2 regions of the Alteromonas sp. 14N.309.X.WAT.G.H12 genome follow, and region 1 is predicted to be linked to the other one. Evidence: predicted binding sites of a transcription regulator. Region 1 holds the regulator's gene; the other holds the start of a gene.

Region 1 (16,344 bases):
TGACGGCATTGCCATGGGACATGCCGGTATGCTTTATAGCTTGCCGTCCCGTGAAATCATCGCCGATTCGGTGGAATACATGGTTAACGCCCACTGTGCCGATGCCATCGTGTGCATTTCAAACTGCGATAAAATCACCCCTGGAATGTTGATGGCCGCTATGCGCTTGAATATCCCAGTGGTGTTTGTGTCGGGTGGGCCTATGGAAGCGGGTAAAACCAAGCTTTCTGATCAGTTGATCAAACTTGATTTGGTTGATGCCATGGTTGCCGCTGCAGATGATCGCATTAGTAATGATGACTCGAACGAAATTGAACGTTCGGCGTGTCCGACCTGTGGCTCTTGCTCAGGTATGTTTACCGCTAACTCCATGAACTGCTTAACCGAAGCGTTAGGGCTGTCTTTGCCTGGAAATGGCTCGTTGCTGGCTACCCATGCGGATAGAGAAGAGCTCTTCAAACAAGCCGGTGTGGTAGCGGTTGAGTTATGTAACCGTTATTACAAAAACGATGATGAAACGGCTTTACCCCGCAATATTGCCACCTTCGAAGCGTTTGAAAATGCCATGAGTTTAGATATCGCCATGGGTGGTTCCACCAACACGATTTTGCATTTGCTGGCGGCGGCGATGGAAGGCGATGTACCTTTCACAATGGCGGACATTGATCGCTTGTCTCGTAAAGTACCTCACTTATGTAAAGTGGCACCGTCTACGCCGAAATACCATATGGAAGATGTGCATCGTGCCGGTGGTGTTTTGGGGATCCTTGGCGAACTGAATAAAGCCGGTCTGCTTAACCAGAATGTGAATCACGTGTTGGGTAAACCACTTCCAGAAGTGATTGCTGATTGGGATATCACTAATCCAGAGAATGAAGACGCGGTGAAGTTTTTCCGCGCTGGCCCTGCGGGCATTCGTACTACCAAAGCCTTTAGTCAAGATTGCCGCTGGGATGAAGCGGATGATGATCGCAAAGAAGGCTGCATTCGCACCGTGGAACATGCCTATAGTCACGATGGCGGTCTTGCTGTGTTGTACGGTAACCTAGCCACCGACGGTTGTATTGTAAAAACCGCCGGGGTTGATGCCTCTATCTTAAAATTCACCGGTACCGCGAAAATCTACGAAAGTCAGGATGATGCCGTAGCGGGAATTTTGGGCGATGAAGTTAAAGCTGGTGATGTGGTCATTATTCGTTACGAAGGACCCAAAGGTGGCCCGGGTATGCAAGAAATGCTCTACCCCACCTCTTACTTAAAATCGAAAGGTTTAGGTAAAGAGTGTGCCTTGATCACCGACGGGCGTTTTTCCGGTGGTACCAGTGGTTTGTCCATCGGTCACTGTTCCCCTGAAGCTGCTAGCGGCGGCGGAATTGGCTTGGTTGAAGAAGGTGACAAAATTGAAATTGATATTCCAAATCGTAGTATCAATATCCTGATTTCTGATGAAGAATTATCACAACGTCGCGAAGCGATGGAAAACAGTGCGAAACCCTGGCGTCCAAAAGATCGTCAGCGTGAAGTTTCTTTATCGTTAAAAACCTTTGCAATGCTGGCTACCAGTGCTGATAAGGGTGCAGTACGGGATCCGTCAAAACTGGAAGATATATGAGTGTCAGTGACCACGAATATTTAAAAAAAATATTACTGGCTCCTGTTTATGAAGTTGCGGTAAACAGTGAGCTTTCGGCTATGGTGCGTTTGTCGCACTTGATTGGCAATGATGTTTTTTTAAAACGTGAAGATCAACAACCGGTTAAGTCCTTCAAGCTTAGAGGGGCTTACAACCGGTTAAGTACCTTAACGGAAGAAGAGCTACAAGCTGGTGTGATAGCGGCATCTGCGGGAAATCATGCCCAAGGGTTGGCGTATGGGGCGAAGATGAAAGGTGTGCATGCGACCATTGTCATGCCAGAAACCACCCCTGAAATTAAAATCGAAGCCGTGCGCCGGTTTGGCGGCAGCCATGTAAATATTGTGCTTCATGGCACGAATTTCGATATGGCCAGTAAGCATGCCCAAGAATTATCCGCGTCTCAGGGGTATACATTTATTCCGCCCTTCGATGATCCGGATGTGATTGCCGGACAAGGCACCATCGCCCGTGAGTTGTTGGAACAAAATCCCAATTTGGACATTGTTTTTATTGCCATTGGCGGCGGCGGATTAGCAGCGGGTATTGCGGTATACCTTAAGCAGCTTAAGCCGGATATTCAGATCATTGGCGTGGAATCGGAAGAATCGGCCTGTTTTAAAGCGGCTATGGAAGCCGGTGAAATTGTGACCTTGCCTTCCGTGGGTATCTTTGCCGATGGTGTGGCGGTAAAAACCATGGGAACCGAAACTTACCGTTTATGCGCCCGTTTGCTCGATGACGTGATAACCGTCTCTAACGATGAAATCTGTGCGGCGATCAAGGATATTTTTGACGATACCCGTGTGATTGCCGAACCGGCGGGAGCCATGTCTGTGGCGGCCATCAAAAAATACACAGCGCAACACGGCATAAAAGGCAAAAAGTTAGGCGGCATACTCTGCGGTGCTAACATTAATTTTCATACCCTGCGGTATGTGTCAGAGCGTTGCGAATTAGGCGAGCAGAAAGAAGCCGTGTTTGCGGTACAAATTCCCGAACGGCGCGGTGCCTTTAAGCAGTTTTGTGAAGCCTTAGGTGGCAAAGCCATTACCGAGTTCAATTACCGCTATGCCAATGAAACCGATGCACACATTTTTGTGGGCGTGAACCTCAAAGGCGGTAAACAGGAGTTTGCCGCCCTAAAAGATTCGTTATCGGCTAAAGACTATTCGTGTTTTGATTTATCGGATAATGAACTGGCAAAACTGCATGTGCGTCATATGGTTGGGGGGCGTCCGCCTACCTTGCTAAATGAAACCGTGTTTACCTTCGAGTTTCCAGAGCATCCAGGTGCATTACTTAAATTCCTTGATACCCTTGGCGAACGTTGGAACCTGACCTTGTTCCATTATCGCAATCATGGTGCGGCAGAAGGGTTGGTTTTGGCTGGATTTCAGATATCGCCAGACAGCAGAGCCGAATTTGATGCCCATTTGACACAACTTAATTATGAATATAAAGAAGTGACGCAGGATCCTGCTTACAAATTCTTTCTTTCATAAATAAAGGGGCTAGCTAGCCCCTTTATTCTTTATACGCCTTCCATAAACTATGGTTTTATTCTGGGCAATCTACGTTTTCTAAATGTTGAGTGATTTCCGGCCACACCAAAGACAGTACATCTTGTCGCAAGGCATCGCTTTCTTCGGAATACTTCAAGCTGCCATCAGGGGCAGAGTCTAGCCAGTGGTTTTCCCTTAATGCGGAAATAAAGCTGGAAAGCACGTTTTTATCGTAAAACTCCGGCGAGTTTATGCCATAGAGGATAGATAACCGTTCGGCAACCTGTCGGCTATTGCGTTCCAGCGTACTGCGGCTAATGACCCGTTCACGTTCAATCAGGGTAAGCACCACGGCGTAACGCTGAAAGGTCTCTTGCATACAACGGCTTAACAGCCACGCTGAATGGAAATTTCTATCTGAAGAGGACGGTGGCGTGAGGCAGTCATCCTCGCCGGTTAATAGGCGTTGCTCGAGCATGGTGGTGATCAATTTGTCCGTATACGATAGCGCTTGATCCTGAGTCATGTATATAAACAGTTCTTTTTGCAACAAGGGATAAAATGCTGCCATGAGCCGTAATACTTCGTGGCGATGAATGCCGGGTCTGGCAAATACGGTGGACATGATCACGCCAGGTAAGGCAAATAAATGCAGAATATTGTTGCGATAGTAAGTGAGATATATTGCCGCGTCTTCTAACGGTGAAACCAAGGTGCCGTATCCATCCTTACTGATGTCAAAGCGTTTTAGCGCTAAGGTTTCTGCCAACATTGTTTTAGCGTTTATATCGGGGATGGTGGCATCGTCGCTGTAAGGCGCACTTTTAAGCAGTGTCAGGTAATTGGACATGGCCCGCATGAGCTCTTTTTCCGTCATGGTCTTGGTTTTAGACGATAACAAGCATAAAGAGACCAGCGCCATACCGTTAATGGCGGCGTTTTTATTGATCCGCAACATGACTTCATGAGCCAGATCATTAACCATGGGCGTGAGCCAGGCGGGCTTTTTGTCGCCGTCATCGGGTAAGGTTTCCCGCCAGTCAGGTACGGATTGTTCCAAGAACTGATTTAACTGAATCGGTTCGCCAAAATTAACGTAGCCATGGCCGTAATTTCTTAGCTTTCTAATGGCAGAAAACACCTGCCAACTGGATTCTTTTTTCTTGCCGCTGCCTTTCAGTTCACTAAGGTAACTTTTTACCTCCATGACGTTCTCGTAGCCGATGTATACAGGCACAATACTCACTGGGCGCTGAACGCCTTTGACAACCGCTTGCATGGTCATGGCTAACATACCGGTTTTCGGTGGAATAAGACGTCCTGTACGACTACGACCGCCTTCGGGGTAATATTTTACCGAATAGCCTTTGTTAAACAGCAGTTCAAGATATTCACGAAATACCGCGGTGTAGAGCTGATTGCCCGCAAAGCTGCGACGCAAGAAAAAGGCACCGCTGCGCCGGAAAATGGGACCGGCGGGCCAAAAATTCAGGTTAATACCCGCAGCGATATGAGGGGTCACCATGCCTTCGTGATAAATGACATAGGTAAGTAGCATATAGTCCATATGGCTGCGATGACAGGGAACGTAAATGATTTCGTGACCGTTTGCGGCCAGTTCACGGATACGCTCGCTGTGTTTTACGCTGATCCCATTGTAAATTTTGTTCCAAATACGGGTGAGTATGCGATCGCCAAAGCGAATTAATCCTTCGCGGTAATCGGCGGCAATTTCATTGATATATTCGATGGCCGTGTCTCTGGGATCCTGCTTCTTTTTGGACTTCTTTTTCGAATTGCTTTGTTCAAGCATGGCCCGTTTAACACTTTCAGAGCCGAGAATGGCATTATGCAATTCTTGGCGTTCTAGCAAATTTGGCCCCGTCATGCTCTGACGTTTACGATGAAAATGTGTGCGCGCTACGCGAATTAGCTTGTGGGCAATGGATTCGTCAGTACCCCGTTGGGTGGACATTTCCCGGGCAGAAACGGCTTTGCTAAAATTAATGAAATTATCCCGACCCAAAAACATCACGATGAAGAACTTTCTTAGCCAACTGGGGGATGCATGATGGGCAATGAGATCGCCCAAATTAGGAGAGCCTTTACCCGGCGCCCGTCCCCAAGAGACAAACACAGGTACTACCTGCACATCCACATCGTCATGGTCGCGATGTAAATGAAACAGACTGGAGAAAACGGCCTCCACATCGGTGCTTGAGGCGCCTTTAGCGAACAAGGGCTCAGTTTTGCGCAGAAAGACACTACCTGGATAGTGCTTACCTGCCACTTCGATTCCTGCGGTAGGACTGGGTAATCCCAATCGTTCTGTACACATACGTAAGGCAAGTTGATCCGTCACCGAATTGGTAGGCAGCAAGTAGATAATGGGCTTGCTTCTGTCGATACCCAATTCAGACTCAACATTTGCCGGAATATTATGATCTTTAACCAAAAGCTTCACGGGATAGTGAAACACCGAAAGCAGCGTTTTTCGCAACCACGACATGAAAAGAAAATCCTGTATTAAAATAACCGGCGCAGTTTATCACAAACCCGCGGCGATCTAGATGATCTGTGATGGGCTTATCATAATAGAGTGTCTCGTCGGGACTGTCACCCCTGTCCCTTTGATTTTACATTGGCTTTTCTGGCTGCCCAACCGCCGGTGAACGCCATGATCATGGTGGCAAGGCTGCCCCATAACCAGTCTACGAATGTCATGGTAAGTGGCCAATGCTCGATAATGGCATAGGCGGTAAGATTATAGGTACCGTAGGCGGTTGCACCTAGCACAAAACCGCCCCATGCGGTTTGGATCAGGTTCTGGTTTATATAAGGGCGTATTATCAAATAGACCACAGATGCGCAGTAAAGCAGATAAAATACGACCCAAGGCCAGATAATAAATGGTTCTCTAAAGAGCTGCGTAAAGGCTGTCTGATACCACGGCATAGCGATGATACCTAGCCAGAGTGCATCGAGCACGGCAAAGGTGAACAGGACAGCAAAATAGCTGGCAAATATAGCTTTAACAGTGAGTTTCATAGAGTCATAAACGCAGCTGCGCCAATTAAAGTTCAGAGAAAAATAAATACAATGTCACGATACGCGTTATTTGAGCCATACTGATACTCATATCTGACGACTTTTTATCCGGCACTGCGCCGAGTTAACAAACAGGAATAACACGGAAACGCTATGCAGAAAAAACTATTCGAATTTGGTGATTTATTCTGGGTGCCGGAGTTTTATCATGCTTTTCTTCGCCGCTTTATGGGGGCGCTCTATAAGTTAATGGGTTATCACAAGTTGTGGCTACCTGAACTTAAAGCATTTATCAGTAAAGCGGGGGGAACCGTGCTTGATCCCTGTGCCGGTAGTGGTTATGTCAATGAACTGCTGGTTAAAGAAATGGATAACGACGGGGTAAAGTTTTATTTGTCTGATTTTATGATAGATAAAAACCCGGAGTTTAGGGAACACATTAATAACCTCGGTGATGATCGCATCCACTATTTAGATCAACCCATCGATGTATTAAAAGACAATCCTGATTTTCAAATCCCGAAAATTTTTATTAATTCCTTTCACCATTTTGATGATGAGCAGGTGGCGGAGATTTTGCGTCTTAACCTTTCCCATGGCAACGACATTCTGGTATTGGAATACTGTGACAACTCAGTTGTTAGCTACATTTCTATGTTGTTCGGACCGTTACTTGCGATGATCTTGTTGCCTTTTATTACCGAACGACGACAACTGCTGGTGACGGCCATTTTCACTTATCTTATTCCTATTGTTCCCCTTATGTTGCTGTGGGATGGGTTGGTGTCTAATCTGCGCTGTTATTCTCATCGTTCACTGAAGAAAATTGTGCATGACACAGGTTTTACCAACTCTACCGTTACCACGACATTTAGACGCAGCTGGTTATATCCTGCTGGGGTCACCGCCCACCATATTACGGCCTCGTCGTTGGAATCTGAGTAAGGGTAAGAGGGTATTTTATAGGTTAATTGGGCAAATTAAGCCCCAGGCGCAAAATTAAGCCTTTGTTTCTACAATTGAACTGTATATACTTACAGAAACTGTATAGAAAAACAGGCTGTTTATGCGTCCACTTACACCCAGACAAACGGAAGTTCTCGAGTTAATCAAAACCACCATGCTGGAAACCGGTATGCCTCCAACGCGGGCAGAAATTGCGAAAAAGCTCGGGTTTAAATCTGCCAATGCCGCCGAAGAGCATCTAAAGGCCTTGGCACGAAAAGGGGTTATCGAGATTTTAGCGGGAACCTCCCGGGGTATTAAGCTAAACATTCCTCTTGAAGCTGACAACGACGAAGAGGCGGGTTTACCGTTAATCGGTCGAGTGGCAGCTGGTGAGCCTATATTGGCTCAGGAACACGTTGAGACCCACTACAAGGTCGATCCAGAGCTATTTCATCCCCGCGCCGATTTTCTACTCAGAGTAAACGGCATGAGCATGAAGGACATTGGCATTTTGGATGGCGATCTGCTTGCCGTACATCGCACTACCGATGTGCATAACGGTCAGGTTGTGGTGGCCCGGGTGGACGAAGACGTCACCGTTAAGCGTTTAGAAAAGCGTGGCCGGGAAGTGTGGTTACACGCTGAAAACGATGACTTTAATACCATTAAGGTTGATTTAGCCTCAGAGCCTTTCAATATTGAAGGTATTGCCGTGGGTGTGATCAGAAACGCCGATTGGATGTAACCATCATCGAGCGGCCCCCTTGTTTTATGACTTACCCGAATCATATGAAGCCCTGACTTGAACGGTCAGTTCTGAATCATAGGGCTCAATGAAAGCTGACAGCCGTTTGTATAATAAGCCGTCATCACTACTCGACAATCACTCGTGACAGCCATCTCGGAAGGCTGTCATGGCCAATGCAAGGGTTATGCACTAAATGAAACAATGTCGAACTTCGTATCTGGATATGAAACCAAGGTGCGGGTTTTAATAAAAATAGCAAAACGGTATCAGCCGTAAAATCAAAAGTAGCGACCTATACCCCAAGTGCGTTTTATTATCTCAGCAAATCCAAAACTGATGATTAATCCAGAGAGCGTTAATAGTAAGATTTTTGGAAATGTGTCTATGGCTAGTGAATCATACATGGTGGTTAACCAAACAAGGACTGGCGCATGAATAAAGTACACAGCAAATGAGCGAGACGATACCCAACGGGTGACCGCGTTACTGACATCAAACTGCCTTCTGAAACACACCAATATCCCCAATGCTAAACCCATGCCTGTGGTTTGCTCCCATGTAGCCGCTAAAAAAGCATACAAATTCAGTCCTCCGAAATACAATATGGGGCCGTGCTCTCCCGGTTGAGGACCTTCTGTTGGCCCCCCACCGATAAATAGGATAAGGGCTAGGAAAAGTGGGCCACCGATTAATGCCCCCAAGCCTATTTTTCTTGCCCACCTACAGTCGGTGATCTTATCCAATCCCCCATTTTGAGCTAACGCAATTCCCAAGATAAAAAATACGATGTACTGAGGGAAATAAGCGAACTGAAAATTAAAAACACTTGTTCCGATAGGAAAAAAGATGCGGGTTATGGCGGTAGCCAGTGATAGGAATAAAGCAAGAATAAAGAAGTTATGCGTAGACGGCAGTGAAGGTTGTGTATTGATTTTGAGCGTATTCGGATAAACGCTACATAATGTAAAACTGATGCAAAATACAAGCAGGGTCAACACAAACCATAAGGGACCACTACCACTCCACACGTCACCTGATTTTATGTAATTAAGATAAATTGTAAGATCAGTAAACCTAGCAGACCCTGTTGTTCCGTTCATTAACTTGTATAGGATAAACGGATGGACAATAAACATGTACAAAAGTGCGGGAACGGCAAGTCTATTCGTACGTTCGACAATAAAATTCCAACTTCCTTTCCTTTGCAAGGCGCCATAAGCCATCCATCCACCAATGAAAAATAGCACGCCCATAAAAAACGATTGTAGATGGAAGATCCAGAAAATATAGGGGAGTTTTTCAGTCAGTGTTCCTTCTGGTCCATCCTTGATATACCAATCACCTACATGGCTATAGGTAATGCAACTATGAAAGTGAACAACGAAAATGATAATTACTGCGCGCAAATTATCGATCCATGCAATTCGCTTATTATTCGAGTGTAACGAGCTCCTACCTTGTGACGTCATCGCTGCTAACCTTACTTCTCTGCTCATGAACATACGGACGCTGAATTATGGCCATTGCCCGCTGCTGACTTATTCCATTGAAAGAAAGGCAATTAATAGACCACAATATTTTTTTCTTTTATAGCAATAAGTTATGAATTTTAAATGGGTAAACTAAAGTAGCATGGGTAACTTCTGGTTAATTTGCCCAATTGTGTGGTCAATCTGACACCTAGAGTTCGGTTTACGCGCATTGCTGCCTGTCAGTGTTTTGTTTTTTTAAATTCTAAAAGGCATGCTGAGGATGATTGTGATGAATTCTAAAAGCGCAATGCACCACAGTGACTTATCAAGTCTCACTGTATAATTGCATGCGACATCAAACAATATCATCAAGTTGGTATTCGATTCCACATTCACCGTAATCGTGGCAAAGCCCCGCCTGTAATGTCCTGCTGAATTTTTATACGCATTTCCCACCTCTAATCGAAAAAGTTTTTTAAGAAATAATGAATGAAAGACTAGACAAAATCTTAAATGTGTTTAATTCTTATACTGTTATTAACAAGTTAATAACAAAAGAGGAAAAAAATTAACAAGCCGGGACGGCTATCATCACAGAATCGAGTACTGTAAACATCCTACAAGGTTCTCCATCACGGAGGTGTTGAGTGAAGAAACACGTACGTAACGCAATGATGGTTTTGGGGGGCTTTTTCGCCTTTACATCAATGCGGGTTTTCGCAAAAACCGAATCGACTGCACAAAGAGCTGGGGAATTAAATTTACGTCCTGGCGTAACAGATATTAGTGGTCAGGTTTACGACCTTCACATGCTCATGTTTTCTATTTGCGTGGTTATTGCTGTGTTGGTATTTGGCGTCATGTTTTACTCAATTATCCGGCATCGTAAATCCCGTGGCGCTAAACCGGCGCATTTTCACGAAAACATTAAAGTGGAAATTGCCTGGACGATCATTCCCTTTTTAATCCTTGTGTTTATGGCCGTACCGGCCGCACGCACCTTGATTGCGATGGAAGATGCCAGCGAGCCTGACATGACCGTATTAGTCACCGGATCCCAGTGGAAATGGCATTACAAATACATGGATAGTGATGTGGCTTTTTATTCCGTTTTGGCCACCCAGCAAGAACAAATCGCGAATAAATTTACTAAAGGGGAAAATTACCTCCTTGAGGTTGACCGGCCTTTGGTGATCCCCACGGGGCAGAAAGTGCGGTTTCTGATTACCTCTGACGATGTGATCCATTCTTGGTGGGTACCGGATTTTGCCATTAAAAAAGATGCGAATCCGGGGTTTATTAACGAGGTCTGGACCAACGTGAATGAGCCGGGCATATACCGGGGTCAGTGCGCTGAGTTATGCGGTAAAGATCACGGCTTCATGCCGGTGGTGGTAATTGCCAAAACGCCGGAAGACTACCAAGCATGGATGACCGCAGAAGAAAATAGAGTTAAACAAGCCAAAGAAGAAGAACAGCGGCTTTTGGCTATGAATATGAGTATGGATGAACTCATGATCCATGGGGAAAAAGTTTACAACAGCACCTGTGCTGCTTGTCATATGCCCACCGGACAGGGGCTACCCGGCGTCTTTCCTGCCCTTAAAGGCAGTCCAATAGTATTAAACGATCAGCAAGCACACATTGATATCGTCTTAAATGGTAAAGCCGGTACTGCTATGCAGGCCTTTGGCAAAATGCTTTCACTAAAAGACATCGCCGCGGTGGTTACTTACGAGCGTAACGCGTGGGGTAACAATACCGGCGATATTATTCAGCCAAAAGACGTTAATGCGGTTGCCACCGGAACAGGTATTTAGGAGCGTGCTATGACCAAAGCGACAGAGACCTTAATGCCAGATCACACATTGGCACACGACGATCATCACCACGGCGCACCGAAAGGGATCATGCGTTGGTTACTCACCACCAATCATAAGGATATTGGCACCCTGTATTTGTGGTTTGCCTTTATTATGTTTCTTGTGGGTGGTGCGATGGCCATGGTGATCCGCGCTGAATTATTTCAGCCGGGTTTGCAAATTGTGCAACCGAATTTCTTTAACCAGATGACCACGGTGCATGGACTAATTATGGTATTTGGTGCCGTTATGCCGGCATTTACCGGGCTGGCAAACTGGCTCATTCCCATGATGATAGGTGCGCCGGATATGGCGTTGCCACGAATGAACAACTGGAGTTTTTGGATCCTGCCTTTTGCCTTTGCTATTTTGCTCGGTTCCTTATTTGTTGAAGGGGGTGGCCCCGCTTTTGGCTGGACCTTTTATGCTCCGCTCTCCACCACCTACAGCAGTGACAGCACAGGGTTATTCGTGTTTTCGGTTCATATCATGGGGATATCTTCCATTATGGGGGCCATTAACGTCATTGTGACCATTTTCAATATGCGTGCACCGGGTATGTCGTGGATGAAAATGCCCTTATTTGTGTGGACCTGGCTAATCACTGCATTTTTGCTTATCGCGGTTATGCCGGTGTTAGCTGGGGCTGTCACCATGGTGCTAACCGACAAATTTTTTGGCACTAGCTTCTTTGATGCCGCCGGTGGCGGCGACCCGGTAATGTTCCAGCATATCTTCTGGTTTTTCGGACATCCTGAAGTGTACATCATGATTTTGCCCGCCTTCGGCATTATCTCGCAAATTGTTCCGACCTTTGCCCGTAAGCGCTTATTCGGCTATGCCTCTATGGTTTACGCCACCGCTTCTATTGCATTGCTGTCCTTCATCGTATGGGCTCACCATATGTTTACCACAGGCATGCCGGTGTTTGCGGAAATGTTCTTTATGTTTGCTACCATGCTCATCTCTGTCCCCACGGGCGTGAAGGTGTTTAACTGGGTGGCTACCATGTGGCGAGGCTCCCTGACCTTCGAGGTGCCCATGCTCTTTGCTCTTGCGTTTATCGTGCTCTTTACCATAGGCGGCCTATCTGGGTTGATGTTGGCCATCACGCCGGTGGATTTTCAGTACCACGATACCTATTTTGTGGTGGCACATTTCCACTATGTGTTGGTGACAGGGGCGGTATTCTCAATTATGGCTGCGGTGTATTACTGGCTGCCTAAGTGGACAGGGAAAATGTTTAATATCACCTTGGCGAAATGGCATTTCTGGTGCTCACTTATTTCTGTCAACGTGCTGTTTTTTCCTATGCACTTTGTGGGTCTTGCGGGTATGCCCCGACGTATTCCCGATTATTCGCTGCAATTTGCCGATTATAACCAATGGATAAGCATAGGGGGGTTTGCCTTTGGTTTGTCTCAGTTGATCTTCCTGGCTGTGGTGATTAAAGCCTGTAAAAAGCAAGGTGAAGCGGTCAGTGATCGCGTATGGGAAGGCGCAGAAGGTCTGGAGTGGGAAATTCCGTCCCCTGCTCCTTACCACACCTTCGAAACACCACCGGTTGTGAAGTAGCGGCCAATTATGAGCACATCCACGTCTCAACACCGTAAATTAACCCTGCGATTAGTCGTCATCGTGGTGGGGATGTTCGGCTTTGGCTTTGCGTTAGTGCCGCTGTATGACGTGTTTTGTGATGTCACGGGGATTAATGGCAAAACCCAAAACTCGGCGGCGGAATGGAAAAGCGGAAATGTGGATAGTAGCCGTTCTGTTACGGTGGAATTTATTACCCGTACAAACTCCGGTATGCCATGGGCCTTTTCGGCACAAACCCAGCGGATAAGCGTGCACCCCGGTGAAATTAACACGGTGTCATTTTATGTTCATAACCCCGCCCGAACCAATATTATTGCCCAGGCCATACCCTCTGTCAGCCCAGGCCAGGCGGCGCTTTATCTCAATAAAACCGAGTGCTTTTGTTTTAATCAGCAAACACTTCAGGCGGGGCAGGAAGCCTGGATGCCCATGTCGTTTTATGTGGATCCGGATCTGCCCGACGACATCACCTATTTTACTTTGCAATACACCTTGTATGACGTGACTGATCGCGCAGACGATCTCACCAATAGCAAGAACCCATTTTTACGTCAGCCTGCCAGCGGCAGTCGTTAGGCAGGAAGGAGAGTCACTATGCAACAAGAATATCAGCGATATTACGTGCCAGCCCAAAGTCCATGGCCTTTTGTGGGTGCTGTAGCCTTGTTCTTAATTGCAGTGGGGGCCGCCAATACGGTCATTGAAAACAGCAATGGTGAAGACGGTTTTGGCACTCGTGTGCTGGGGCTTGGGATCATCACCTTGTTGGTCATGCTGTTCGGCTGGTTTAAGAATCAAATTGATGAGTCCATGAGTGGCTTGTATAGCGATCAATTAGGTCGCTCTTACCGTCAGGGCATGAGCTGGTTTATTTTTTCCGAAGTGATGTTTTTTGGCGCTTTTTTTGGTGCCTTATTTTATGCCCGTATGATCTCGGTTCCCTGGCTTGGCGGGGCGTCGAACAACGCCATGACAAACGAGGTGTTGTGGCCGGGATTTGAAGCCATGTGGCCGCTGATATCCACCCCCGGAGGCACCACTACCGAACAAATGGGGGCGATGGGCTTACCCACCATCAATACGATTATTTTACTTATTTCTTCTGTGACGCTGCATTTTGCTCATGTGGGATTAGAGCAAGGTAAGCGTAAGCAATTAACCCTCATGTTGGGGATAACCATATTACTGGGCATCGGGTTTCTTTCCTTGCAGGTGGAAGAATACATTCATGCCTACCATGAGCTGGGGCTAACGCTACAGTCGGGCGTCTACGGCAACACATTTTTTATGCTCACAGGGTTTCATGGCATGCACGTGACCTTGGGCACCATCATGCTCATCGTCTTGTTCTTACGGGTGCTCAAGGGGCATTTTACCGCCCACAACCACTTTGCGTTTCAGGCCGGCAGTTGGTATTGGCATTTTGTCGATGTGGTGTGGGTGATGTTGTTTATGTTTGTTTATGTACTGTAAGGAACGCCCGTTAGTACGGGCGAGGGTTCGGGGTAATTAATCCGGTTGCCATGGCAACCAAAATGAGAATAACAATGACAACAGAGGTGAAAACACGGCGGCCAATATATTTACTCATCGGTGGCCCGTCAGGATCGTTTTTCATCATTGCTTTCATGGCTAAAAACAAATTAACAATCATGTAGATAAGCAAACACACAAGAATAATTTTTATTGTCATTTTATTCTCCAACGGTGGAGCAAAGCGGTTATGAAAATCAATGAAATGCGCTCATCTCTTCCCACGGCAGCTTTAGTCAGTGTGGCAATCATTTGCATGATTAGCCTTGGTTTCTGGCAACTGGATCGCATGCACCAAAAAGAAATACGTTTAGCCAGCATAACGCAAAAAAGTCAGGAAAGTGCAATTTCCCTTAAGGCGTTGGATCCGCGTCGGGAGGATATTCGGGATTATCAAGTAGGGTTTAACGGCAAAGTAGACACAACCCAATTGTTGTATCTCGACAACCAGGTGGTAAACGGACGGGTAGGGTTCGATATCCTTGCCCCTGTGGTGACAAACGAAGGGCCAGTACTGGTGAACTTTGGTTGGGTCGAAGCACCATTGAGTCGGGAGTATTTGCCCGATGTAAGTATTCAAACCGGCTATCGGCATTTTCATGGCCGGGTCACCGTGCCGCAAAAAAATCCGGTGGTAAGGGAAACCCTGTCGCTGGATTCTGCCTTTCCCGTCATTATCCAACAAATTGATATGGCGTTTATTCGTCAATTAACCGGAATGAACATGGCACCTTTTGTGGTGAAGTTAACCACACCCACAGAAGGTGAATTTGTACGTCGTTGGCAACCTGTTGTCATGCCTCCGCAAAAACATCTCGGTTATGCCATTCAATGGTTCGGTCTAGCCATGGCGGCGGCGATGGTCGGGTATTTTGCATTAACATCGAAACATAAAAGGTAATGGCCATGTCTCACAAACGCAGCAAGATCACGTTAATCGGTGTGTTTTTGGTATTTATCATGCCGGTGCTCATCGCCAAATTGGCATTGGACAATGGATGGTTTAATAGCGCGGCCACCAATAAAGGGGAATTATTGCAACCCGTGCGGGATTTAAGCGTTGTGTTTAAGCAGGAGACGCCGAAGTGGCGCATTGTTTATTTGTTGCCTGAGCATTGCGACAAAGCCTGTGAGAATGCCATTTACAGTATTAGTCAGGTGTGGCTTGCGTTGGGGCGGGAAACCGATCGGGCGCAGGCGACCGTATTGGTCACCGGCCAAAGCGATCCAACCCTAGTACAAGCCCTGGGTAAAGATGACCGGTTTCATCTTGTCAGCGTTGGCGATATGGCACTTGGGAATGTATTGGCGCCGCCCGATAGAGAAGGAATTTTATTGGTAGATACCCTAAATAACGCCATGCTTCGTTACCCTACATATGAAGATAAACAAGCGGCAGTGCAAAGCAGCAGAGACATCCTGTCTGATGTGAAAAAGCTGCTTAAATTATCGCGCATTGGATAGGTGAACAAGATGAAAAAATTAGTGTTGTTCAGTTTACTGTTAGCGGTTGTGGTTATTGTTCTTGGGGCCTATACCCGTCTGACGGATGCTGGGCTAGGTTGCCCGGACTGGCCGGGCTGTTACGGCTTGTTTAGCGTGCCGGTGCAAGATGCCCATGTTGAGGCAGCCAATCAAGCCTACCCCCACCGACCGGTGGAGGCCGCCAAAGCGTGGAATGAAATGATCCACCGCTATTTTGCAGGGGCATTAGGGTTATGTATTTTCACCATTGCGGTGTTGGCGCTTAAACAACGTCATCAAGGGCAGTCACTGCGGTTGCCGCTGTTTCTGGCCGGATTGGTGATCTTTCAAGCCGCACTGGGCATGTGGACAGTCACTATGAATCTCTTACCTGTGATTGTTATGGGCCACCTGCTGGGTGGTTTTACCCTGTTGGCGGGGTTGTTTTTATTGCATTTAAAGCTCAGGGAGCAACACCGGCAAGCCCCACGAAGAATAAATAGTCTTACTAAATTTGCCTTGGTTGGGCTTG
Region 2 (16,344 bases), on a different contig from region 1:
GAAACTCTGGCCAATATCTATATTGGTTTATTAGGGCTGGCCGTGCTTCTTTATGCCGTTCTCGACGGTTATGATCTGGGTGTGGGCGTATTGTTTCCCCCCAGAAATGAAGGCTTTAAAGACGATATGATTGCCTCTATTGGGCCCTACTGGGATGCCAATGAAACCTGGTTAGTCTTAGCGGTGGGATTACTACTCATTGCCTTTCCCATGGCACACAGTCAAATATTACAGGCGTTATATTTACCTGCCACCTTTATGCTACTTGGGCTTATTTTACGGGGCGTGTCATTTGATTTTCGCGCCAAAGTGCCTCAGGGCAAAAAGAAAAAATGGGATACCTGTTTTAAATACGGATCGCTACTCACAACCCTTTCTCAAGGCTATATGCTGGGTATTTGGGTGACAGGGTTACGAACCGACTTCCTAGCCCAAGGTTTTGCGCTGCTAGCGGCACTAGGTGTGACAGCGGCCTATGCGTTTATTGGGGCTTGCTGGTTGATTTTGAAAACAGAAGGTGATTTACAGCAAAAAGCATTTTACTGGGCAAAACGCTGCCTGATGATACTGGCCGGCGGCATTATTGCCGTGAGTTTTCTTAACCTTACATTACATGAAAGTGTGCGCACCTTATGGTTGGAAAGTCCCGCTGGATTTCTACTTATGGCCATCCCGGTAGCCTGTTTCGGCCTGTTAGCTTTATGTGGCGTAGTGCTAAACAAATTGCCCGAAGCGCAAGGGAAAGGTGAGTGGTTACCCTTTGCCATTGCTCTTCTGGTATTTGTACTGTGTTTCTTTGCTTTCGGCGTGAGTTACTATCCCTATGTTGTGCCCGGCAAACTCACCATTATGGATGCCGTTAGCGATGCCAACTCCTTACGCTTTTTATTGGTAGGCGCAGTGATTGTTGTGCCCTGCATACTGGCCTACACGGCCATGGTATATCGTATTTTCTCAGGTAAATCAGAAAAGCTGTCTTACTATTAACCATATGGCGTCACCTTGCAGCCAGCGCAAGGTGACCGCCAAACGTTGGCAGGGTTTAACCGTTCGACTGGGATTTTATCTGGGGCTTATAATTATGCTTTTGGTATTCCGATGGCGTCATGTCATAAACATCTTTAAAACTGCGACTAAAATAAGACGGCGACGTAAAGCCCACATCGTAAACAACCTGGGTGATCTGCTTGCCTTGTTCAAGCATATCTTTTGCCTTGCTCATACGAAATTCGCGAAGAAAGTCGGTGAAATTTTTGCCAAACATGGCTTTTACTTTGCGCTGTAAATGGCGATCGCTCATGGCCATTCGCTGCGCCACTTCCATACGAGTGCAGTTCTCCTGACCATACATTTTTTCAATTAAGGCCATCAGCTTAAAGTAAAATTGCTGCTCCCGTTCAGATACAAAATCCGGTAAAGGCCAATCATTTTCCCCTTCCACAAGCTCATTGGTCTTAGATCGCCGTGTTTCTTCCCGGTTTAATAGGTTAGTTACCGTTAGTAATAAGGTTTCTTCATTTATCGGCTTAGTAAGGTAATAGTCTATATTCGCTTGTAAACCTTTAACCATACTGCCTGAATCCCCAAACGCGGATAGCATAATAATGGGAATGTAGGGGTTGTCGCTGTCGCTACGTAATCGATTCGCTAACGTTAATCCATTCATCACCGGCATTTTGTAATCGGTGATTATGAGATCCGGGCGAATTTTTTCAATAATTGTCAGCGCACTTTCCCCGTTATTTGCCAACAAACAGGTGTAATTATTTGCAAACAGACTTTGTAGGTAATTTCTCATTTCCTGATTGTCGTCAACCACCAGAATAACCGCATGTTTATCGCCAACATCTTCGCCCACTTCATAGTCGTTTAGATTGGGTTCTTCGATTGCATCATTTTGAAGCTGATTAAGCATGGGTAACGTCACCGCAAAACAGGTACCGCGACCTTGCTCACTTGTGACATTTATCCAGCCACCGTTGGCCGTAACTAGCTCCTTAACCAGGGCTAACCCAACGCCAGCACCGTTTTCACCGTCATTAAACCGCGTATAGCGTTCAAAAATACGCGCGCGTTCGGCCTCTGTCATACCAATACCGTTATCTTCAACCTGTATAATCAGTTGAAGATTTTCCACTTTAACCTCTACGTTAATTTCTCCCGATTCGTCGGTGTATTTCACCGCATTAGACACTAAATTCATCAGTATTTTTTCCAACGTACCGGCATAGAGGTGTATTTTTTCTCTGGTGGTGCATTGCCAATTTAATGACTGATGTTTTATCTCTGCAAGAGCACTTAAATCATACAAAATACATTGGGTGACAGAAGCAATGTCACATTCAGTAACGGGTAGAGTTTTGACGTGATCCAATCGTTCTACCTCAAGCATTTGATCAAGCAATACTTGAATACGCTCGGCGTTACGCTCGGCCAGTCTCAAATGTTCAAGCGCCTTGCTTGAGGTAACCATTTTCTTAAGCTGGGATAATGGGCCTAAAATGAGAGACAAGGGTGTGCGTAATTCATGAGAAAGGTTGGAAAAGGCGGTTTGCTTACGCTCTAACATACGTTTTATGGAATCGTTCGTTTCTTCAAGAACACGGTTTTTTTCATTTACCAAGGCCGTTAAATAAGCGCCTTGCTCTCGAATCCGCTTTCTGTAATTCCAATACACGGAAAAGATAATGACGGTGAGTAAAACGCCATAACAAACCAATGCTTGCCAGCTTCGCCACCAAGGCGGAAGTACCTTTATATTCAGTAACGTGACAGGCTGTTGTTGGTAGCTTCTAGGATCATGAACTCGCAATCGAAGCGTATGTGTACCGGAGGGGAGTTGGTTGAGACCAATGGCAGCAAAAGATGTATCCGTTTTAATCCATTCAGTGGGTTCATCAGTTAGAGAATATTCTATCCTTAATTCATCCCTGTTGATGAAGTCGTTTACAAATGCCTCGATCTTGTTTGGCCCATGACCGTACTCCCAAGATATATCTTTTAACTCCGGCAATGGAATGTCACCCACGACGTTACGTAACGCTTCTGACTCAACGAGTTGAACATGATTAACCCGCTTTAACCGTCTCTTTATGTTGGCCTTAAAGCTTTGAACATCTATCTTGTAATCAAAATTATCACCGTCGATATAAAGTTTATCACCAACATTCACAAACCCTTGGTACTCAAAATCCAAGTCTTTTATTCCATCGGCTTCGACTACTTTAAAAATGGTTTCGAAATTCACATCAGAAACGAAAAGCCCAGAGTTGGTTGCCACCCAAAGGTCTCCATCATTGTCTACTTGGGCTCCTCGTATATAACGAATATCGGCATTCCCAGGCAATGAAACCTTATTCAAATTTTCATTGGCAGTATTAAATAACCAAAGTCCTGCGCTTTCGGTGCATAGTAGAATTTTTTTATTAGACAGATGTAGAAAACAGGTGACTTCTTCATTTTTAGGGAATTCAACTTTTGGCGTTCTCCATGCGTACCTAGAGAGTTGTGTCAGTATCTTATTATCTTCCGTTATGAGGTAAATCTGACCAAAACCATCAACGGTAAGATCTTTTGCTAATACCGAGTATAAAAATTCATCAACAATGTCAAATTTCTCATCATATACAGTGAATTTCGTCTCATCCGCAGAGGTAGTAAAGCCTAGCCAATGATTATTAGTATAACTTTCTAATAGATGAAAATTTGTATTACATAGTCTATCTATACTTTCATACTTTTCCATTATGGAGCGCAGGCAGGCGCTATATATATATTGGGAATATATTTTTGAATCTGAATGCTCGTAGCTACGAATTAGTCCATTTATGACACTGTTGCTTATAGAATCACCAGGTAAAAGTATCTTGATAGAATCATAAAAATTAGGTTGGAATATAAAGCCCTTTTGAGATGAGCTAAGAAAAAAATTTCCTGTCGAAGAGAATTGCCCTGCAGTTATAGACCCAGAAACAGTCTGATTCCATAGGAGTGATGACCAACTAACTCTATTTAAATAGTTCGAATCTATCTCAAAAATACCATCAGCAATAATACGTAAATTTTTATCTATTTTCTGTACATCAAAAACATTTTTTATAGGTTTAACACTCGGATAAAAAATACCGGGAGAAAACAATTCATCACTCTTATATACCCCCTTATCGCCGAAAACATAGTATTTACCATCAACCTTAGATATATATTTTATTGTTCTAACTTTAGGCCAGAATTCACTAACATTTCCTTCATTTAAATTTATTTCATCTGCACCTAAGATTAAAAACTTATCACCTTCTGATATAAAAACCTTATCATCAATTATATTAATTACGGGAAATGAAGAAAAGCGACGATCTGAAAAACCATCAATTTCTTTTATGATAGTTCCACTCTTTTTATCAACAACAAGTATTTTCCCTATAGTTAAAATATATAACTTGCCTTTAAAATCTGTAGTTTGCCACGACTTTGAAAAATCATTTCCAGTATAAATGGGCTCTAGTCTTAAACTATTATCAACCAGATAGATTCCTTCACCATAAATCGTCACCCAAACTTTTCCGTCAGTGGATGTTTCTAAATCTGAAATATAGCCATCATAATGGCTGGGCATCGTTAAGCGTTTTTCATTATCGCCTTGAATAAGAAAAACACCATTTTCAGCCCCGAGCCATACCCCGTCATCCCTCAATAAAATATCTCGGATAATGCCTGTGCTCGTATCAGAAAAGACATTATTCGCGCGATCCCAATACACGCTGGCATGCGAACAGGCACTAAAATTCCAAATCACTATAAATTTTAGGACAAAGAGAAAATAACCTGATTTATTAACACTGAATATCCGTTTACTCACAGCAAGATCCATGAACATAAAATACGATATCTAACTCATCACAACACAATGAGTATTAATATGAATACATTACAATTTTGCAATATTCAAGAAGTAAACACGATTGATTTAGAAAAAATTACTGGAGGAAACTCAAATATTGATATGGAATTATTAATTACAAATGAATATACGGGACTAGGGAAACCGGATAACTTGCCTATAGTGCCAAAACTTCCCGACTGGCCTATAAGCTCAGATGATATCTAAACCAACAACCACTGCATGCCGGCATTTTCTGCGGCTTGTTGGTCATAAATAAAATCCCCCACGTACAGTAAATCTGCTGGGGGTAACTTCCATTTTTCAGCAATAATAAGTAATGCGGTCGGATCCGGTTTTGGCGGTGCACATTCTCGGGTCAGCACGAGGGAAATAGGGATTTTATTGTTTTGTATTTTTATTGCGGTGGCCTGTTTGCAGTTACGGGTAACAATGGCCATGGGCAAGCCTGCCTGTTGCACGCAATCAACCATGCGTTTGCCGTTTTCCAGCCACTTTGCCGTTCGGGCATCGGTGAGTTCCTGTTCAAGGAGCACTTGATGGGCCGCTTGTCTTTGTGCGGTATCCGTTAACCCATTAACAAAAGTCAGTATATCCTTTTGCTGCGGGCACCCTACTGCAGCGCGCATCTTCGCAAAATCCAATGTGGATTCCACCAAGGTGCCATCTAAATCAAAAATAACGCCTTTTATACCGCTAAGGTTCATACTACTGCCTACCATGCTTTTACTGCTACTCTCAAGCCTACCCGTTTTAACTTAAGCTGGATACCTTGTTTCTGATAGGGGGATCCTCTAGTATTTCTACGTCAATCAAATGCAAGGTAATAAAAACTGCCAATGAATAGGTTTGCGGCATGGTGGCTAGTTATAGCAATGGCGATATTCTCAACGAATTCGTTCGCCTCAGTGCTGTCTTCAGCCCACCTGCATAGTCACATGTCCCATCATGTTATGGCTGATATGCCCGCCGATGACGGCGCTCAGCCACAAAAAGACTGCTGCCAACAAACCCAATGTGATTGTGACGCGACCCTATGCCATTACAGTCTATTTATTCTGCCGGCTTTAGCCTCCTCCTTCGCGGTACCTAGTTTTAATGCTGTATTCCTTACCTCTGTTTCTCCCTTACCTGCATATAGCACCCTGCTATTTAAACCCCCTAAACAATAACACCACTTTTCATCTTTAAGGTTCGCCAGAGGATTAATCGGGCGAATAAGTCGTTATTTTTATAGGGCGGATTTTATGTCATCCACTTTACCTGCGCGCCGACAATTTTTATGCGGCGCAGTTACTTCATTGTCTGCCTTGGTGCTAAACCAAGCAGCGCCTCGTTGGGCTTATAGTCAGGGCTTAACAGCTAACACGCCCGTGCATACGGGCCCTTTTACCTTACGCGTCGCCAAACACAATTTTCAGTTTGGTAGCAAACAACAAAGTTCCATCACCTTAAATGGCCAGATGCCAGGCCCCTTACTACGCTTCACCGAAGGGCAAACCGCTATCATCGACGTGGTCAATCAGTTAAAAGAAGATACCTCGGTGCATTGGCACGGTATTATTCTGCCCTCTGATATGGACGGCGTACCTGGCCTCTCATTCTCTGGAATAAAACCGAACTCGACCTTCCGCTATACCTTCGACCTTAATCAAAACGGTACCTATTGGTATCACAGTCATTCAGGGTTACAGGAACAGTCTGGCCATATTGGTCCGCTGGTGATCATGCCTAAAAATGGTGATATGGGGGCGGATAGAGAGCATACCATTTTATTGTCTGATTGGACCTTTGCGGATCCCCATGACATTTACCGGCATCTTAAAGTCTCTGAGGGGTATTACAATTATCAAAAACGGACGATTTTTGACACCCTACAGGATATACACACAAATGGATTAGCCGCCACGTGGCAAGATCGTAGCATGTGGAATAGCATGCGCATGGATCCAAGAGATATCGCTGATGTTACCGGCAGCGTATATACCTATCTGATGAACGGTAAAGATTCACTGATGAACTACGAGGCGCTGTTTAAACCCGGTGAAAAAGTCCGTTTACGACTAATCAATGGTTCAGCCATGACTTACTTCGATTTTCGTATACCGGGGTTATCATTAACGGTGGTGGCCGCAGACGGGCAGCCTGTAAAACCTGTCACCGTGGATGAAATACGCATTGCCATCGCCGAAACCTACGATATTGTGGTCCAACCGAAAAGCCACAAAGCCTACACCCTATTTGCCGAGAGCTATGATCGCAGCGGTTTTGTCCGTGGCACACTCACCCCGCAACCTGGTTTGACCGCAGCCGTTCCCGCCCGCCGAAAGATGGTGGAACGGGGTATGAACGCCATGTCTATGGATCATGAAATGACAGGTCACCATACAATGAATATGGCAGGTTCATCGTCTTCCGAACCTATGTCGGCCACTGCGGGCCACCAGCACATGGCACATAGATCACCACAACCGGCTGAGATCCCAGTGAATACAATCCCAATCCATCACAGCCCTAAGGAGCATGGTGCGGGCGCTGCCATGATTGCCCATGATCCTAAACCGCGAATGGATGAACCTGGCTTAGGTTTAGAAAATAACGGGCGCCGGGTACTGGTCTATCAAGATTTAATTGGCGCCACGCCCTGGCCGGATAACCGACCTCCCCATAGGCATATCGAGCTTCACCTCACCGGCAATATGCAGCGATATATGTGGTCCTTTGATGGCATAAAATTCAGTGAAGTAACTGGCCCCATTCATTTTGAATACGGTGAGCGGCTCAGACTGATTCTGGTAAACGACACCATGATGGATCATCCCATTCATTTGCATGGTATGTGGATGGAGCTTGAAAATGGCCAGTCCCCCCGCCCTCGGAAACATACTGTTAGTTTAAAACCAGCAGAAAAGCTGTCCCTTTTAGTTACCGCGGATGCCAAAGGAAAATGGGCCTTTCATTGCCACCTGCTTTATCACATGAAAGCCGGGATGTTTCGGGTAGTCAATGTTCAGGATGGAGGAAACAGCCATGATTAAAGTCTGGCTCATTTGTGCGTGTGGTTTTTTCTGTACTCCAGCTATTGCCGATCCCTCACAGTGGCCCGCGCCCATGGAAGAAACCTATTTAGGCCAATTGATGGTAGATCAGTTAGAAGTGAACCGATACAACGGCCAATCCAGTATTAACTGGGACCTTACAGGCTGGTACGGGGGCGATTACCATCGCGTGGTGTTGCGCTCGGAAGGCGAAAATGTACTTAACGACGCTCAAGGGTCAGACCTTGAACGAAATGACCTCAGTTATAGCTATTTATTTGCACCGTTTTGGTCATTGCAGGCAGGACTAGGCATTCGACAATCAATGTCCACAAATCAACGAGAGCACTATGGGGTATTGGGTATAACGGGCTTAGCCCCCTATTGGTTTGAGGTGGACAGCAATGTCATTGTCAATGAAACTGGGCAATTGCAGTGGTTAAACGAAGTAGAATACGAGTTACTTCTCACCCAAACAAGCTATCTTCAACCCCGTATTACAGCCAATGTAAACCTGTCGGATTCTCACCGCTTCAATCGGCAACGCGGCCTCGAAAAACTACGTATCGGCCTAAGATACCGAGTTGAAATCACTCGGGAATTCGCGCCTTACATTGGCATGTATTGGCAAAAAGAAAGGGAAACCGATACAAGTTACACCACAGAGTCAGGCGTGATTGCCGGCGTAAGAATGTGGTTTTAAGGGGTTATCGCCTAAATAGCGTTCTTATGAGTGATTCATCGGTTAATATCATAGGTACACCATGGTTAACATTCTTTGCCGTAGCACGTTTGTTAGCATCAACTCACTTAGTATCAATGTTGAAATACTTACATCAGGAGTTTTGTCATGTCCGATTTACGCAGTCAAACCGATGCACAAATTGAAAAAACACGAAGTGCAAACCCCACCTTTATGGCGGCGGTAGATGCACTTATTGAAGAAGCAAGAGCGTTTGAAACCGGAGGCAATGCCCTTACCCTTGGTCAGGTCGCCCCAGACTTTGCGTTACCTAATGCCAATAACACGTCTGTTTCCCTTGACGCATTGCTGGAAAAAGGCCCAGTTGTCGTTACATTTTATCGTGGCGGTTGGTGTCCTTACTGCAATTTAGAGCTGCGGGCACTACAAAGTAAACTTGACGAGATCCGTCAATTAGGTGCCGAATTGGTGGCAATAAGCCCGCAAAAACCTGATGAATCCCTCTCCCAACTTGAAAAACAAAATCTGGCCTATCCGGTGCTGTCAGATCAAGACGCCAAAGTGGCACAGTCATTTGGTGTTGCCTGGACCGTCCCCGATGTACTTACCGAGCACATGCGCAAAGACCGACAACTGGATTTAACAGAAATCAATAATGGCAACGGTAACGTACTGCCCATCCCCGCTACCTTTGTGCTGAATCAAAAAGGGGAAGTGGTATGGCGATTTGTGGATGTGGACTACCGCAAGCGCGCAGAACCTGACGACATCATAAGCGCCCTTAGTGCGTTGTAAGGCATAAAACGCAATATGTAATGAATGAGGACCCAAGCAGATTGTTTGTGCCCTCATTTATCAATCAATTAAGGGGTATTACCTCGCCTAGTCCCAGCGCCTTTAAGGGTTCACGTTGTGTTTTTGCATCACCCACTACCACATAAATCAGGTTTTGCGGTTTAATGTATTGGTGTGCCAACCGTTGAATTTCCTCTATGGTCATACCTTCAACCTGTTTCGCCCGTTGCTGCACATAATCATTAGGCAACCCAAGTACGGCAATATTTTCCAGAATGGACAATTTCGCGCCCAGGGTTTCAAATCGACGGGCATTACTTTTCAATAAGTAGCTTTTCGTGGTGGCAAGATCATTTTGGCTAAAGGTATCGCCATAATCGGTCACAATCTCTTTAATCAGGGCCAGAGATTCATAGGTCACATTCGTACGTACACTGGTATTTATCATAAACTCAGAGGAATACTGTGACGCATTAAACGTCGAATAGGCTCCGTAGGTATAGCCTTTATCTTCCCGCAACGTTTGGGTTAAACGGGAAGCGAAGCCGCCTCCACCTAAGATATAATTCATCACCGTGGCCGAATAATAATCTGGGTTATCCGCTAACAACGACGGCTGTGCCACGGTTATCGTGGATTGCTTTGCACCTGGCATATCATAAAAATAGATCGTAGATTGTTGTGGTATTTTCACCTCGGGCAATATGGGCAAGGCCACTGATGTCTGCGGCCAATTTTCACTGAGCACCGACAAGGCCTTAATGGCATTTTCATGTTGTACATCCCCTGCAATCAGCACACTGGCAAATTGCGGTGCAACATAGCTTTCGTAATACTGTTTTAAATCTTCCAAAGTGATGCGATTAACCGTTGCTGCATCGCCTAATAAGGGGTTTGCTAAAGGGTGCCCTTTTGGATAAAGCAGCTTGTTCATTTCCATTTTTGCAATGGCGTCAGGGTTGCTTTCCCGGCGCTTTATTTGACTAAGCACCTCATTTTTAGCTAATTCAAATTCCGTTGCATCCCAGCGCGGCGACAACAGCATTTCCCCCACCAATGCCACCGTGGCATCGAAATTTCGGGACAACGTACTGACCCGTACGGAAAGAGCCTCTTTACTGGCAAAAATGTCTATTTCGGCGCCCAATTGTTTAATTGCCTGTTCCAGTTCGGTGGGCGTTTTATCTTTCGTTCCCCGATTCAGTAACTCCGCCATCAAATTCGCTGTTCCGGCTTTTTCCTTACCATCGAAAAGTGCGCCGCCATCTAAGGAAAGTTGCAGTTCAACCAATGGCACTTCGTCGGTGAAAAAAGTGGCCACTTTTATGCCATTAGGTAACGCGGATTGCATCACATTGGGCACTGGGATCTTCGGCGTATCGCCATAAGGTGGCTCCACAGTACGATCAAAGCTAGATGGTGTCTTTTGGTAACTTAGCTCATCGTCAGAGGTAAAATCCTGCTCTTTGGCCGGCGTTATATGTTCTTCTTTCACTAAAGCTGGCTTTGCCCCTTCTAATGCCAGCGCTAACTGACCTTTAGGCACAAAACTGGTGGAAACATAGGGTTTATTCTTAATATAACGCTCATAAACCCGCCATACATCTTCGGTGGTCACATTGCGATAAAAGTTGATTTCTTTATTGATAAGATCAGGATCGCCAGCGATCAAATTATCATCCGCCAATCTGGCGCTTTTTCCCAAGACGCTGGCTAAGCGACGATAATATTCCGTTTCCAGCCCGGCTTTTATACGCTGTAAATCGGCATCAGTGAATTTCTCAGTTTCAAACCGTAAAAAGGCCGCATCCAACCCACCTTTTACCGCATCTAAATCCACGCCATCAAAAGCATTCACAGTAAGAATAAATTCGCCCGCCAATTCAGTACGATAATCAAACACAGACACATCTGCCGTCAGCTTTTGTTTATCGACTAATTCATTATAGAGTGGCGCTTGTTTACCCTCGGCCAAAAGTCTGGACAATATTTCTATGGCATAACTGTCTGGATGAAATTTTTCCGCCGTGGGCCATACCAGTGTCAGTTGCGGCAAGGTCGCAAAGTTATCTTCGTAGTAAAGATCCTTGGTTTGGGAAAGATTAGCAGGCTGCGTCGCCAGCGGTGCAATATCCTCGCCCCGTGGAATTTCGTCAAAGTACTTTTTAACCCACAACTTTGCCTGTTGTGTATCAAAATCACCCGCCACGACCAGTGTAACATTGTTCGGCACATACCATTTCTTGTAGAAGGCTTTTACATCGGCAAGGGATGCAGCTTGAATATCTTCAAGAGAACCTATGGTTTGCCAGCTGTAAGGGTGAGCCTCGGGATAAAGATTTTCAGTGATCACGCCGAATTTATGGCCATAAGGACGATTATCTACCCGTTGGCGTTTTTCATTTTTAACCACTTCCTTTTCTTTGGCTAACACAGGATCTGTTACCGTATTGATAAAGTAACCCAGCTTATCTGCTTCGGCCCACAGCATTTTTTCTAACCCGTCATTCGGTACAGTTTGCAGGTAATTCGTGACATCTCGACTGGTAGAACCGTTGGCTCCTGACCCCCCTATGCGAGCGCTCATTTCATCCAGGCCGCCTTTACCTAAGTTTTCCGACTCTAAAAACAACAAGTGTTCGAACAAATGGGCAAATCCTGTACGTCCAGGTTTTTCTCTGGCAGAGCCCACATGCGCGGCTAATGTAACGCCCACAACGGGATCAGAACGGTCCACATGGAAAATCACATTCAATCCGTTATCCAGCTGAAATTTTTCATACTGTATTTTGGTGGTTTGGGTAGCCGGCGCTTCACTCTTGCTTTTCGTTTTCGGTTGCGTTTTTATGTCATTGCACCCGGCAACGAGTACAAGGGTACAAGCCAACAAGCGTAAAGGAAGGGTTTTTACTTGCATGATCTGCCTTACAATTATGGTGTGGTTAAGGGATGCAGATTTCACTTTATCGGACAAACTAAGAATAAGCCAGAAAGAAACCCAGGATTGTGCTTCAATAGAAATAGGACATAAAACAAACACCTTAGGGCAACCGTAAAAAGGGTAAAAACAGTTGCAATAAATACTGTTTATTTATACAGTTGCCGCTGTGGCGCATTTATTATCATTTTTCTGCAAATACAGACCGGAGGCACAATATGGCGATTACCGTGCAATACGTTGTTACACATAAAGGGGTTGAAAAATTGGTTACTACCGATAAAAAGGAAGCCGATCAGTACGATAAAATGCTGGACGCAGCAGACAACTTAGCCACTTACATCGACGCCAAAGGCATAAAACTTGATGAGGCTATCATTGAAGAACTCTCGGTTATGCTGGCAAAAAATAAAGATGCCGTAACTAAACTCTTAAAAGGCACTTCGGCAACGGATGTACTAGAGGCAGAATCAGCGGACGTGGTGAAACTCAAAGCCAATAAATAAAGATAACTTGCAGCCCCGCACGTTACATAACGTTGAGAGAGATCAAATAATTAGGATATGCTAGGTCAATCGCCTGTCTAGGTAGTGCATATTCACCTGACGCTTTCCTATGTGAGATTATCTTGTTATGCCTGATTCACCTAATTTGCCAACCGACCACACGTCGTTTAAGGCCAACGAAGATGCGACGGGTGAGGCCGTGGGTCTTTCTCATCTTAAGTTTGCCTATAGCGAACAAGATAACCCTGTTATCGATATTCCCTCTTGGCATCTGGCAAAAAGTGAAAAATGTTTTATTGCCGGGCCTTCCGGCGCAGGTAAAAGTACGTTACTGAATTTACTAACCGGCACGCTGGCACCCACTGAAGGTGAGATTACGCTTCTTGGCCAGCCCTTTTCCTCGTTATCCTCACGAAAGCGGGATGCTTTTCGGGCTCGCCATATTGGCGTGGTCTTTCAGCAATTTAATTTAATTGAATACCTAACCGTTCAGCAAAATATTGAGGCAGCGGCCTATTTTTATAAAGGCAAGGCGGGCATGACTGAAGCACGCCAACGTATTCCTAGCATGCTGGAGCATCTACAACTCTCTCCGACCATTGGTCGCAAAAAAGCGGCAACATTAAGCGTAGGACAACGTCAACGAGTAGCTATTGCCAGAGCCCTTATCAATCGCCCTCAGTTACTTATTGCCGATGAGCCCACTTCGTCACTCGATGCTCAAACCCGCGATCAATTTATGCAACTTTTACTGGATATTGCCCAAGACACCGCCGTTATATTTGTTAGTCACGATGTCAGTCTGGCGCGTTATTTTTCCCGTCATGAAGATATCCGTGAGATCAACGCGATACAAGGAAACGTCCAATGAGACTAACCCTTGCAATAGAAAGTTTAAAGCATCGACGGGGCGCGGTATTGCTAACATTGATGTCCATTGTCATTAGTGTCAGCCTTTTATTGAGCGTTGAACATATTAGGGGGCAAGTAAAAGAAAGCTTCACCCGCACCGTATCGGGTACGGATCTCATTGTAGGCGGGAGAACCGGACAGCTAAATTTACTCCTGTACTCAGTTTTTCATATTGGTGAGTCAACCTCCCCCATAGATTGGAAAGACGTACAAACCATTACCAGCCATCCTCAAGTTGCTTGGTCGATTCCCTTGGTACTTGGAGATTCACACAAAGGCTATCGTGTAGTAGGAACCTCGAACGCCTACTTTGAGCATTTCCAATATGGTAATAAACAACATCTGAAGCTTGCCCATGGGCATACCTTTCAAAGCGATGACGATGCCGTACTGGGGTTCGATGTGGCCGAAGCATTGGGCTACCATGTCGGCGATGAAATTATCATTTCTCATGGGCTTGGTGCAGTTAGTTTTCAGCATCACAGCAACCATCCATTTATCGTTAGCGGCATTCTCGCCCCCACTGGAACACCGGTAGATCGCGCGATTCAAGTCACCATGCATGGCCTTGATGCCGCCCATGATCACAGCCATGGCAAGCATGAGCATGAAGGTAGCGAACATCCGCATCATGACAATGACGTTCATGAAGAAGATGGAGAGCATCACATTGCAATGGAACATGACCATGATGACGAACACCACCGCTTATCCACAGAACCCCCATCCCAAGTTTCCGCGGTGTTACTGGGGCTAAAAAATCGCGTTGCCGTACTACAAATTCAGCATCAGGTTAATCAATTTAAAGAAGCGCCGTTAATGGCAATTTTACCTGGCGTAGCATTAACCCAATTGTGGCAGTTGATGGGTAATGTTGAGAAGTTATTACTGGCGATCTCGGTACTTATCTTAGTCTCATCATTAGTTGGGTTAATTACGCTACTCCTTGTCACCTTAAGAGAAAGACAAAAAGAAATGGCGGTATTGCGGGCAATTGGTGCAGGTCCCTTCACGGTGTTGTTACTTATTCAAACCGAAGCCTTATTAATCAGCCTATTGGCCTGCTTAATCTCCATAGGCTTGGTTTCGGCAATCATTGCAATGACAGCCGATTGGATGAGTAGTGAATACGGACTATTTCTTAGTGCGGATATCTTTACCGGTAGCACAGCCATCGTGATAATGCTTGTATTGGCGGCCACCTGGTTAGCCAGTTTGGTACCCGCCATAAAAGCTTACCGTCAAGCACTGCATAGTGGCCTGTCGGGTTAACCGCCAGGCCTATTCTTACTAGCTTGGATTGCCGTCGGTAGAAAACCGGGTGATCACGGAATGTACTTCGCTAACGGTATTACGTAAGCGCTCACTCGCCATTAACGATGCTTCTGAGGCTTGGTGGGTACTTTTCGCGCCATCTGCGATTTCCACGATTTGCTGGTTAATGTGTTCGGCCACCGAACTTTGTTGTTCCACTGCCGTTGCCATTTCCAGCGTTTGCTCGGCGATAACGCTAACGGCAGCATTGATATCGGCCAGTGTAGTGCGGGTATCTTCCACCACTTTAGCCCCTTTCTCTGCTGACGCCATGCCGTCACCCGACACACGCACCGCGCGCTCGGTACGCTCAGCAAGCACTTGAATAATATGATGAATTCGGTCGGTGGAATCCCGGGTTTTAGAGGCAAGTGATCGTACCTCGTCGGCTACAACGGCAAACCCCCGTCCCTGCTCGCCGGCTCTGGCAGCTTCAATAGCGGCATTAAGGGCAAGCAAGTTAGTTTGATCGGCAATGGTAGAGATAATACTGGCGGCTTCGCCGATATCATTTGTCGATTGCGCCAGTTCTTGCACCGTCTGAGAAATTGAAGTCACCGCATCTTTAAGTTCATTGATGGCAGTTAATGCTTCATCGGCTTTGGCATTGCCGGCTTCAACATCCGAAGACGCGCTTCGGGCACTGTCAGCATTACTTTCAACCCGCTCGGCAACCCCCTGAATCGTCTGGGACATCTGATTTACCGCCGAGGCAATGGATTGTGTTGCTTCATTTTGCTGCATCACTGAACGGCTGGTAATTTCGGATTGTTCATGGGTTGAATCAGCAATACTATTTAAATCTTTTGCTCCTTCCCGAATGCGCTCCAAGGCTGTTCGATTACGCGCCAGTTCACCGGCGAGTACTAGCTTAGCCCGAGCCCGATGGGCTATATGATTAAAATAGGTCTGCGCCACCAATAAGTTAGAATAGCTCCCCGGCGACAAGGCAATAAGATCTAACCATTCTGCCTTTGACACTTGCTTCATCCACAATGCACACACAATAAGGCCAAGAGCCGCCAGCCCACCTGAGATCCCTCCGCCAAGCAAGGTAATAGCGACAACTAAAGGAATACCAACCACGATAAAGGGTAAGTAATGAGAAAGGTAATTTGCTACAAGGCTACTTTTGGGAATAGCCGCTGCGCCATTGCGCAAGCGTTTATAACATTGTTCTGCGCGGGTAATTTCCTGTGATGTCGCGGGAATACGCACTGACTCATAACCCACTATTT

The links. The regulator LexA, encoded in region 1, represses DNA repair genes until DNA is damaged. The targets are predictions, from matches to a motif close to TACTGTATNNNNATACAGTA.
Positions count from the first base shown of each region.
Region 2: a site for LexA is predicted at 12,518-12,537, ahead of V5298_RS05260 (YebG family protein). Genes of this name have one in related genera too.

Region 1 covers NZ_JBAHZB010000004.1:10,942-27,285, forward strand. The annotation lists gene ilvD (dihydroxy-acid dehydratase) at 1-1,612, shown strand, start outside; gene ilvA (threonine ammonia-lyase, biosynthetic) at 1,609-3,138, shown strand; gene plsB (glycerol-3-phosphate 1-O-acyltransferase PlsB) at 3,194-5,647, opposite strand; gene V5298_RS03160 (DUF2177 family protein) at 5,755-6,186, opposite strand; gene V5298_RS03165 (hypothetical protein) at 6,340-7,131, shown strand; gene lexA (transcriptional repressor LexA) at 7,253-7,879, shown strand; gene V5298_RS03175 (acyltransferase family protein) at 8,161-9,378, opposite strand; gene coxB (cytochrome c oxidase subunit II) at 10,062-11,174, shown strand; gene ctaD (cytochrome c oxidase subunit I) at 11,184-12,791, shown strand; gene V5298_RS03190 (cytochrome c oxidase assembly protein) at 12,801-13,391, shown strand; gene V5298_RS03195 (cytochrome c oxidase subunit 3) at 13,410-14,288, shown strand; gene V5298_RS03200 (DUF2909 domain-containing protein) at 14,299-14,508, opposite strand; gene V5298_RS03205 (SURF1 family protein) at 14,539-15,249, shown strand; gene V5298_RS03210 (hypothetical protein) at 15,255-15,812, shown strand; gene V5298_RS03215 (COX15/CtaA family protein) at 15,822-16,344, shown strand, end outside.
Region 2 covers NZ_JBAHZB010000009.1:8,512-24,855, reverse strand. The annotation lists gene V5298_RS05305 (cytochrome d ubiquinol oxidase subunit II) at 1-987, shown strand, start outside; gene V5298_RS05300 (hybrid sensor histidine kinase/response regulator transcription factor) at 1,043-4,858, opposite strand; gene V5298_RS05295 (hypothetical protein) at 4,919-5,107, shown strand; gene V5298_RS05290 (HAD-IA family hydrolase) at 5,104-5,622, opposite strand; gene V5298_RS05285 (hypothetical protein) at 5,740-6,072, shown strand; gene V5298_RS05280 (copper resistance system multicopper oxidase) at 6,148-7,938, shown strand; gene V5298_RS05275 (copper resistance protein B) at 7,931-8,641, shown strand; gene V5298_RS05270 (peroxiredoxin-like family protein) at 8,789-9,436, shown strand; gene V5298_RS05265 (pitrilysin family protein) at 9,501-12,353, opposite strand; gene V5298_RS05260 (YebG family protein) at 12,593-12,880, shown strand; gene V5298_RS05255 (ATP-binding cassette domain-containing protein) at 13,008-13,751, shown strand; gene V5298_RS05250 (ABC transporter permease) at 13,748-15,064, shown strand; gene V5298_RS05245 (PAS domain-containing methyl-accepting chemotaxis protein) at 15,083-16,344, opposite strand, start outside.